2 regions of the Deinococcus aerolatus genome follow, and region 2 is predicted to be linked to the other one. Evidence: riboswitches for the same ligand, from Rfam matches in the RefSeq annotation. Region 2 holds a riboswitch; the other holds the start of a gene.
The links. A riboswitch is a leader RNA that binds a small molecule or an ion and turns the genes downstream of it on or off. The one in region 2 is predicted to bind cyclic di-GMP.
Positions count from the first base shown of each region.

Region 1: it holds a riboswitch for cyclic di-GMP, as region 2 does, so the genes downstream of both, IEY31_RS18225 (hypothetical protein) here and IEY31_RS18115 (hypothetical protein) in region 2, are expected to answer to the same signal.

Region 1 covers NZ_BMOL01000044.1:27-5,071, forward strand. The annotation lists partial or broken gene IEY31_RS18215 (hypothetical protein) at 1-449, shown strand, start outside; gene IEY31_RS18220 (transposase) at 632-1,006, shown strand; cyclic di-GMP riboswitch class II at 1,191-1,275, shown strand; gene IEY31_RS18225 (hypothetical protein) at 1,347-1,895, shown strand; gene IEY31_RS18230 (S8 family peptidase) at 2,206-2,997, shown strand; gene IEY31_RS18235 (EAL domain-containing protein) at 3,047-5,045, shown strand, end outside.
Region 2 covers NZ_BMOL01000041.1:173-4,794, reverse strand. The annotation lists gene IEY31_RS18120 (hypothetical protein) at 1-524, opposite strand, end outside; gene IEY31_RS18115 (hypothetical protein) at 668-3,430, opposite strand; cyclic di-GMP riboswitch class II at 3,523-3,606, opposite strand; gene IEY31_RS18110 (hypothetical protein) at 3,782-4,291, shown strand; gene IEY31_RS18105 (hypothetical protein) at 4,454-4,622, shown strand, end outside.

The DNA.
Region 1 (5,045 bases), on a different contig from region 2:
AACTGCTCGCTCTGCTCGTCCTGGCGTTGATCGGGGCCAAAAACGTTCGCCACGCATCACTGGCCGAGCGTTGCCCGGGCAACGCTCAGACGGCTTCCGTCATTCGCCAGATTGAGCGATTCTTTCACCAGCATCCGCTATGTCCTCTGGATGTTGCCCGTCTGGTTCTGGCGTTGCTCCCCGATGGGAAACGGCGGGACTTCACCCTTGACCGCACGAACTGGAAACTGGGGAAGACCGATGTCAACGCGCTGGTGCTGGCAGTGAACTGGCGAGGTGTGGCCGTGCCACTCCTGTTCGAGTTGTTGCCGCACAGCGGAGGGCAGCGGGACGAGGACCCGGCTGGCCGTGATGGACGAGGCGCTGACGCTGCTGGACTGCTGCGACGTTGCCACGATTTATGCAGACCGGGAATTCATCGGCCAGGCGTGGATCCAGGGCTTGGCTGAGCGAGGGATACCGATCACCGTCCGTCTCCGCGTCGATACCCACATCGAAGACCTGCCAGCGGGCGAGTGGTTGGGTGGCTTGCAACCTGGAAAGCAGGCGATGCTCCTCGAGGGCGTGGAGGTCTATGGACTCCCGATGAATGTGGTGTTGACCCGGACAGATCAGGGGGATACCCCTGATCGTGGCGAGCAACGCCACCGCCGCCAGTCGCATGCTGAAGGGATACCGCAAGCGCTGGAGAATCGAATGTCTGTTCAGGGCGCTCAAAACGAAGGGCTTCCGGTTGGAAAACACCCATATGACGCGTCCCACTCATGTGACGCGACTGCTTTGTTTGCTCACCCTGGCGTATGTCTGGAGCGTCCTGGTCGGCATCGACCAGGACACGGCGCTGAAAAAACATGGACGGCGGGCCTGGAGTGTCGTGACTCTAGGTCTACGGGCGCTCGTTCGGGCGTCTTCCCGTCAGATCGGAACCTCAATGGACGAACTGCTCCACCTGATTCAATTCTGGACGCCGGACCAGACGACGGCTGTGGAAAGTGTCGGGTACTGAGGGGGAGACCCAGTGTTGAGGATTCTCAGGACAAAATTTATCTGGATGTTAAATAAATCCTGTTTAACTCTGACAACCCCTGTCTGATCGACTATTCCTTCAATCTTCATCTTCTGGGAGGGTGGCTTGTCAAGCGTCCTGCCGATGTATAGGGTGGGCCACATCAGCACGGCTCCTTGGGACCATGTCTGATAGAGGCAGTGAAGCGCGGTCCTGTATACGGGCACCTGGGACGCGTGGAGCCAATGGTGCGACCGGCTATCCGTCAATCCGCGACCTGTCGCGGTCACATTCCCGCCTGATTCAGGCAGCGGCGTTCATAACACGCCGGGGAGGCACCGTGAATTCTATCGTTCGGGGTATTAGAGATTTCGGCCTTGATCTCTCTTTGTTGATCCGCGTTGGAGGTGGACAGGCCAGCGCAGACGTTGCGTTCGAAGGCTGCGCTGCTCAGGGCCCGCAACTTCTGGTCCAGAATTCGTGTGATGACAGTGCAGTCCACGATCTGGTCACTGAGGTTCACCGTTTGATGGGGCAAGCTTACCAGGAGTACCGCAATGCGCGGCTGTGTCAATGGACGGCGCAACTTGTCTCGCCTGTCGGAAGTGACGTTCGCCTGAGCGTCTTCGATCAATGGTTGCTCGAAAAGCTGCTGGTTCACTGCCCTCATTTTCAACTGGGCTGGACGCCGCTGCAAGACCATCCTGCTGCCTTCCGACTGAGGCGTGATGTCGGCAGCCTCTGGATTCAGGTCATGCCAGCGGACCGCAGCGGAATATGCTGCACAAGTGTGGTGCCGGTGAGTGATGTCCATAGCATGACCAACGCCGTGCGCGGTTTTCTTGACCAAGTTATCGTGGCCAGCGTCCTGGCAGAGGCGGCAGATTAACATGGCCTACCGTTCCAGATTTGCACTGTTGACTTTGGGTTGCCTGATTCTGGGGGCCTGCGGCACCCTCCCACCCTCTCCCTCCCAGGCGATTTCACGTCCTCACGGCACGCTGAGTGCTGCTGGCCTGCAGAGTCAGACAGCGACTGACCGCACCTTGCTCGTCGATCATGCTGGCTTCAAGCCAGGTGGTGCCAGGTGGTGGGCCGAAGGAGCCAGATGGTGGGCTGAAGGAGCCAGATGGTGGGCCGAAGGAGCCAGGTGGTGGGCTGAAGGAGCCAGGTGGTGGGCTGAAGGGGTCTTTGAACCTATGCCTGCCAATTCGGAGGTGCTGCGCACCGTCAAGATTGATGTGGCTCAAGCCAGGGCACCTGGGATGGGCCGGGGCGTGGTGGTGGCCGTGATCGACTCTGGAATCGATCTGGACCACCCGATGCTCAGAGGTGCGCTGCTGCCGGGCCGCGACTTCGTGGACAAAGACCTCGATCCATCCGAAGAAGGCACCGATGGCGACGCCGCGTACGGGCACGGAACGGCGGTGGCCGGCATTCTTCGTCAGGTGGCACCTGAGGCCAAACTTCTGCCCCTGCGGGTGCTGAGTCCTAATGGCTCTGGAGACGCAGACAGCGTGGCCGAGGCCATTCGCTTTGCCGTCAATCAGGGCGCACACATCATCCATCTGAGCATCGCTGCTTCGGTGTCCAACAAGGGGGTGCGCGCCGCGCTGCAATTTGCGGTCTCCAGGGGTGTTCTGGTGGTGGCCGCCTGCGGCAATGACGGCAGCGCCAACCCCGAGGCGCCGGCCAATGCGCTGGACGGTAAAAACCCTCTGGGACAGTTTGGTGTTTCCGTCAGCGCCGTCAATGTCGACGGAACTTTTCCCAGCTGGAGTACGCGTGGCGGTGAAGTGCTGGCCCCAGGAGTGGCGCTTCAGAGCGCCTATCCTCAGGGCCAGACGGTCAGCGCGACGGGCTCCTCGTTCGCGGCGCCGTTGGCCACCGGCGCACTTGCCCTGGCCCTGGCCGAAGGCAAGGACCCTGCCGTGCTGGCCGCCCGATTGACCTCAGGGGCTATGCTGGACGCCTCCCAGTTGCTTCAGTAACTTCTTTGTCTGTCGCGCTGGGTCTCCCACGTGGAGCAAGGAGCCCAGGGTGAACGATCCAGCACATCATCTCGACGTTCTGCTCGGCCAGGCCCGTGAGCTGCGAGGAAGTGACGATGCGCGCGCGACGCTGCTCTTTGAGCAGGCCGTGACGGCGGCCCGCGCGCTGAGTGCTTTTCCGGAGCTGGCTGAGGCTTTGAATGCCCTGGCGGGGCTTGAGCATAGCCGCGGGGAAAGTCAGAGCGCCTTCACCCATCTGGAAGAAGCCCTCTCCATTCGTCAGGTTCTGGGCGATCAGGGGGGCTGCGCCGCAGTCCTGTGTAATCTCGGCGCAGTCCACCTTGACCTGGGCAGTTTTAACCTGGCGCTTGAGTACCTGTTGCGTGCGGACCACGTGGCGGCACAGGCAGGTCCAGCCCGCGCCGCCATGGTGGCCGCCAATCTCGCTCAATCCTACGATGCGCTTGAATTGCCCGGAGATGCCAACACGCAGTACACGCGGGCCCTCGATTTCGCGCGACTTGCGGATCAGCCGTTAGGCGAGGCGACAGTCATGATCAATCACGCCGACTTTCTGCGGCGTCAGGGGAATTTTGATGAGGCGTTGGCCCTGCTGAATGGAGCCGTGGCGCTGGCAGGCGACCACGCTGCACTGACAGCCAGCGCCTGGCATGGTCTGGGCCTGGTGCAGCGTGACCAGGGGAGGCTGAACCTGGCACTCACTCACTTCCAGGCGGCGCTGGCCATGCCGGAAGCGAATATTGATCTGGTGTTGGATGCGCGCTGTGATGCCAGCGAGGTTCTGCTGGACTTGCAACGTGGGGACGAAGCGCGCCTTCTATTAGAAGCGGCGTTGCCTGACGCCAGGGCCAGCCTCCGGGTCCGGGAGCAGGCCCGCATCCTGGCGCTTCAGGCCCGGGTGGAGGAGCAAGACGGCGAACTCGTCCAGGCACTGGCCACCTTACGCCGGGCCCACACGGCTGAAGCGGAGGTGCTGCGCGCCGAAGCGGCGCAGCGGACCCGTGAGCTTGCGGCGAGAAGCGAACTCGAGCGTGACCGTCAGCGCCTGGAACATGAGCAGGCCCGCTACGCCGCTGAACGCGCCGCCAAAGAGCAGCTTGAACGCGAACAGGCCAGCCGCCTGCAAGAACTCGAACGTCTGGCGTTGTACGACGCGCTGACGGGGCTGCCCAACCGCCTGCTGCTCTCCGAACGGGCGCGCACCGCCTTGCGGGAGGCGGCCGCGCGCCGTACGTCTGTGGCCGTGGGTGTGATGGATCTCAACAAGTTCAAGGCCGTCAACGATACCTACGGACACCATACAGGTGACCTGCTGCTCCAAGAAGTTGCTGCCCGGTTACCTCGCGCCCTGGGGGGACACGATACGGTGGCCCGTACGGGCGGGGACGAATTTGTCTTCCTGTTGCAGGCCAGTCGACAGGACGTCGTCCCTCTGGCCCGGCAGATTGCCGAAACATTCGACGAGCCATTCTTTCTGGATGGCATTGAAATTCACATGCGTCCCAGTCTTGGCTTCGCCGTCTACCCCGAGGACGCTTCAGATCTCGACACCTTGCTCACGCACGCCGATGAGGCCATGTACCGGGCAAAAGCGCGCGGCAGCACACTGGAGTTTGGTGCGAGCGGCGGCGCTCTGGCCCCAGCAACCCTCGAATCCGCCCTGCACGGCGCCCTTGCGGCGGGCGAATTTCACCTGGTGTATCAGCCGCTTGAGGATCCCAGCGGCCGCTGGCACAGCGTGGAAGCCTTGCTGCGCTGGCGCAGTAGAACGTACGGAAATGTCACCCCTGATCAGTTCATGCCACTGGCCGAGCGCAGCGGCCTGAGCCTCCCGTTGAACGCCTGGACACTGACGACGGTGTGCGCTGCACTGGCCCAGTTGCCGCAGCTGGGCGCCGCCATCAACCTGTCGGCCCGTCAACTTGTCGATCCGGAATTGCCTGACCTCATCCGAAGAACCACAACCGAATTTGGCGTGACGCCTTCTCGTTTGTCATTGGAGATTTGTGAAGAACTGGTCGCGCGCG
Region 2 (4,622 bases):
TTCAGGGTGGGCTTGCCGGCCTTGTCCTTGCCGCTCACGAGGTTCTGAATGCTCAGCGCGTGCTTGCTGCGCCCGTCCACCGTCAGGGCGGTCACCATCGCGTAGCGTACCCGGATGCCCACGCTGTTCTTGGCCCCGCTGGCGGCTGCCGCCTCGGAGTCCACGCCGATGACCCCCCAGTACCCGCCGAGGGCTTCCGCGGGCACCTGCACCTTGAGCGGAACCACCACGCTGCTCTTGGCCGGAATCAGGTAATCGCGGTTCGGGAAGCTGGCGACCCGGAAGAGGCTCTGCGGCAGGCTGCGGGCCGGTACATGCGACAGCGATCCGTCGGGGCCCTGGATGTAGTCGTTGAAGAAGACGGTGGCCCTCACGGGCGCGTCGCCGGTGTTGGTGAGCAGGTAGTCCACGCTGCGGGCCTCACCCGGTTTGAGGTTCAGGTCACGAGGACCGCTGACGTTCAGGTCGGCGAGGGCATTGCTGGCGCAGGCCAACAGGGCAAGGGTGATCAGGTACTTGGTCATTGGGAACTCCTTGGCGGCATGGCCGCAGCAAGAGGGGAAGGAGAAAGTGCTACAGGTGTGTGGGTTGAGGGCGCGACGACAGGAGAGGTCGGGCGGCGGCCGCGCCGGGCCTGTCCCATCCGGCGTGGCTTCTGTGGCTCACATCACGGCGGGGTCACCACCAGCTGGAGGGTGCGGTGGGCCACACTGCCATCGGCGAAGTGCACCTCGACGGTCACGTTTTGCAGGCCGTCCACGGTGGCGGGCGTGGGCACGCCGACGGGCCACGGCGCGCTCTGATCCGAGGGGGCCGGGATGGTGGTCTGCACCCCCAGCACGCTGACCGTCACCTTGGTAATCTGTGCCGGCGAGGACACCTGCAAGCCTGCCGCGGTGCCCGCGGTCACCAGGGGCGACGTCCACGCCAGCCGCACTGGCGGCGTGACCTTGCTGGGATCCAGCACGACCCGTGGTGCGCCGGGCACCTGGAGCTGCACGGTCGCGCCGGCGCGCGTCAGGGTCACCGTCACCGGCGGGCGGTCCTCGACCGAGAGCTGATAGGTTCCCGCGGGCAGGGGCGGCAGTTCGAAGTGGCCGCCCGGCAGCTGCGCGCGGGTAAAGGTCTGCACCGGGCCGCTGACGGTCACAGTGACCTGGCGCTCGGGGCCGTCCGCGACGACCTCGCCGCTCTGCGGATCCACGTAGGTCACCTGCCCACGCAGCTGTCCTAGGGGCAGCACCGCCATGGTCTGATCCGCGCCCGGAGCCACGTCCATGCGCGCTATGGCGGCTGTCGTTCCATCCGGCAGGCTGCCCGCGTCGAGGCTCACTGGGCAGCTGCCCCGGAAGCCGCGCAGCGTCGCCATGCCCTGCGCGTCGGTCGTCGCGTCCTGGCCGCAGCCCTTCACCCGCGCGCCGGCCAGAGGAATGGCGCGGCCATCTTCCTGCAGGATCACGCGCACCGTGCGGCGGGTGGGATCGGGGCCGGCGAGCTGCTCGGCGAGCGCCTCGCCGGTGGGCACGAAGAGCTGGTACGAGAGCCCGGCCCTGACCCGGACGCTGCCGGGGCCGCTGAGAGGGGCACTGATACCGACCAGGCCATGCCAGCCGGAGTAGGTGTCGTAAGAGGCGGTCACGCCCGCGGTGGTCCTGGGTGCCGCGAGCACGCCCAGCACCACGAGGTTGGGCTCGACCTTCCACTGACCGCTGGGGAGCGTGCCGTGAAAGACCGCGGCGATCCCGAGATCGAGAGCGCCGGCGCTGGTGCCCGCGGCGCTCAGCTTCAGGTCGGCCGGCCCGCCTGGCGCGCTGACGGCCGCGGTGTAGTTGACGCCGCTCAGGCCCGCCGGGGTGAACTGCGCATTCGCGGCCGCCTCGAGCTGTGCGCTGCGGACGGTGGTCTTCATCTTGACGTCGGCCTGGGCACTCCTGAAGGCCCAGTGATCGAGGGTGACGCTGCCGCCGAGCTGCGAGCGGATGGCCCCCACGCTGAAGGTGCTGCGGGCGTCGAGCCACTGGCTGGCATCCGCGCCTGCCCGCATGGACAGCCGCAAGTGGTCGGTCTGGGCGCTGAGCGTCACGCTGTTCCAGGCGCTGTCCCGGACGTCCGCGCGGACACCGAAGCGGGTGGGCGTGCCGCCGAGCGTGACGTCACCCCTCGCCTCCCCCCATCCGTCGAGCCCTACCTCCCGCTGCTGAGCGCCCGCCCTGAGGCTGAGGTGCGGCGTCACGTATCCGGCCGTCACGCCCCAGCGGGTATCACGCTGGGGCGTGACCTGCACCGCGGCACTCACGTGTCCGGCGCTGCCCTCAACGGCCACGGCCGGGTCGTCGCCGTGCACGCTGACGCTCGCCCTGGCCTGCACTGTGGCCGCGCCGAACTGGCTGGACACACCCAGGCCGACCCGTGCCGCGGTCGTGCCGTTGTCCTGCGGGAGTGCAGCGGCCACCTGCACCCTGCGTATCGGGCCATAGGGGCCGAACTCCTGGCTGAGGTACAGGCCGGTGCCCACGCTGCCCGCGACGTTGGCCGTGGGCGCTCCGCCATAGTCCACTCGAGTATTGCGGTGGGCGATAGAGAGCGTCGGCTTGACTTCACTGCCTGTGCGCGCGATGGAGGCCCGCAGCGACGTGACCGGGCTGAGCAGCCCCTCGATGGACAGCACACCGGCATCGAGATGAGCCTGCCCGTCGCCGGCGCTCACCGTGGCTCCAGCGCGCACGGTCAGGCCAAAGCCCGCTCCGCGCGGTCTGGAACCGAGCAGCCGTACGTGCATCACGACGTCTTTCATACCGCCGCTCACCGTGAGCCTCACCTGTCGCTCGCTGTCCACGGAGGGAACCAGCAGCGTCAGGGTGGCCTCTCCGCCCGGTGGCACGCTGACCGGCAGGGCCTTGATGTCGGCGCCCTGGGCCGTCACACTCGCGAGCGCCGCGACGTTGCCGGTGTTCCGGATCACCAGCGGTACCTGCAGGGGTGCGCCCGGCAAGGTACGGAGTTCAGGGAGAGCGCGCGCTTCCAGTCGCGCAACGCGCGGCCAGGAGACCAGCACCTCGATGGTTGTCCCGGGCTGCCCGTCCACCTGAAAGATCAGGGTCAGGTCGCGCGCCACCGCGCCGCTGGGGCCCGCGACCGAGAGCGGAAGGATCGCCTCCCCACCCGCCGCGAGCGCCGACGGGTAGGTCACCCGCCAGCCTGGTGGGGTGCCCTCGCCGGTGGCGCCCTTCATGGCCCGCCAGCCGAGCAGCTTGAAGTGCAGCGCCTGACCGTCATAGGCCGGCCCCAGGGCCAGGACCGTGGTGACCTCACCGCTCGCCGGTAACGGCAGCTGGCGCATTAATGGGCTCCCCTGGGCGTGTACGGCCGTCCCGAACAGCAGAGCTGCCACTGCCAGGATAGGCGCAGCAGACGTCCCGAGGCGGAGCATGGCGGTAAGGAACAGCGGTGACTTCACAGCACTCCAGGGGCGTCCTGAATACGTGAGACCTGCACCTGGGAAACGGCGTGCCAGAGCACACCATTATTCAAGGTCGGTCGCACCACAAACTCGACTCACCTCAGGTGCCCGAACGGAAGGTGAGCGTCAACGTTGCCTTGAAGCTCTTGGGAGCCGGACATCCGGCCGAGAGCTGACCCAGAGTGCGCCCGCAGCGCTGACAGAAACCTTACCCGGAGACCGCCAGCATGGATAGACAACCTAGCACAACAGTGTGGGATGCCACCCAATTAGATTCCCGGCTGTCAGTCCTCTGCAAATGAACTTGCATACACTGCCATCATGCCCATGAGCCCCCAGGAGAAGATGCACATCCTTGACGTCATTGACAACCTAGATGAGATCGCTGGCTACCACGTCGGTGGTATGGTCTGCATCGAGCGCCAGGGCAAGCCGTGGAAGATCAACCGTGTGGCTGCTCTCGAAGGCTTCACCCTAACCACCGAGACCGGTCACACCTATTCGGTCACCACGGGTGAGCCGCTGTACGACGGCAAGGGAATCTGCATGCGCGCCCTGACCCGGGAGCGGGCGAACTACATCATGGGCATCGTGTTCAAGAAGGACGCCGACAAGATCGACCTCACGAAGCTCAGCGCGGGGCAACTCAGCGACCTTTCCGGCGCCGCGCATACGGTGCTCACGCTCCTCCGCGACCTCCGCAATGTTGTGCTCACCGCCGGGCGCGACGGGGACAGGTCCAGGGACGGCGCGGGGGACATTCCGGAAGAGATGCCCGTCCGCGATGTCATCGTGTTCGAGACACCGCACGAAGCGCCCGTGTCCTCCTGACGGCGCTGCGTCGGTGTCCTGAGTTCCTGTAAGAGGATGTCGATTCCGGCTCTGAACTTGTCCGCGGCCCTCCACAGCCCATGCTTTGATCCGCGGACCCTGACGCACCCCCGTCAGGAACGGTGCACACTCGATGTTCCATTTCCACTGCCGAAGACTCTGGTGAGTGACCTTGATGCGGCGCCCATGGAGCAGTACGCCGCCACGCAGCGGCATTCGCGCAGCCTGCACTTCGGCAGCAGCGGCCTCACCCTGCTGAACTTCATCGCCGCCCTGGCCCTGAAAGATCAAACCTTCGCGCAACAGGCTGCCGCCCCGATGGACTTCGCCC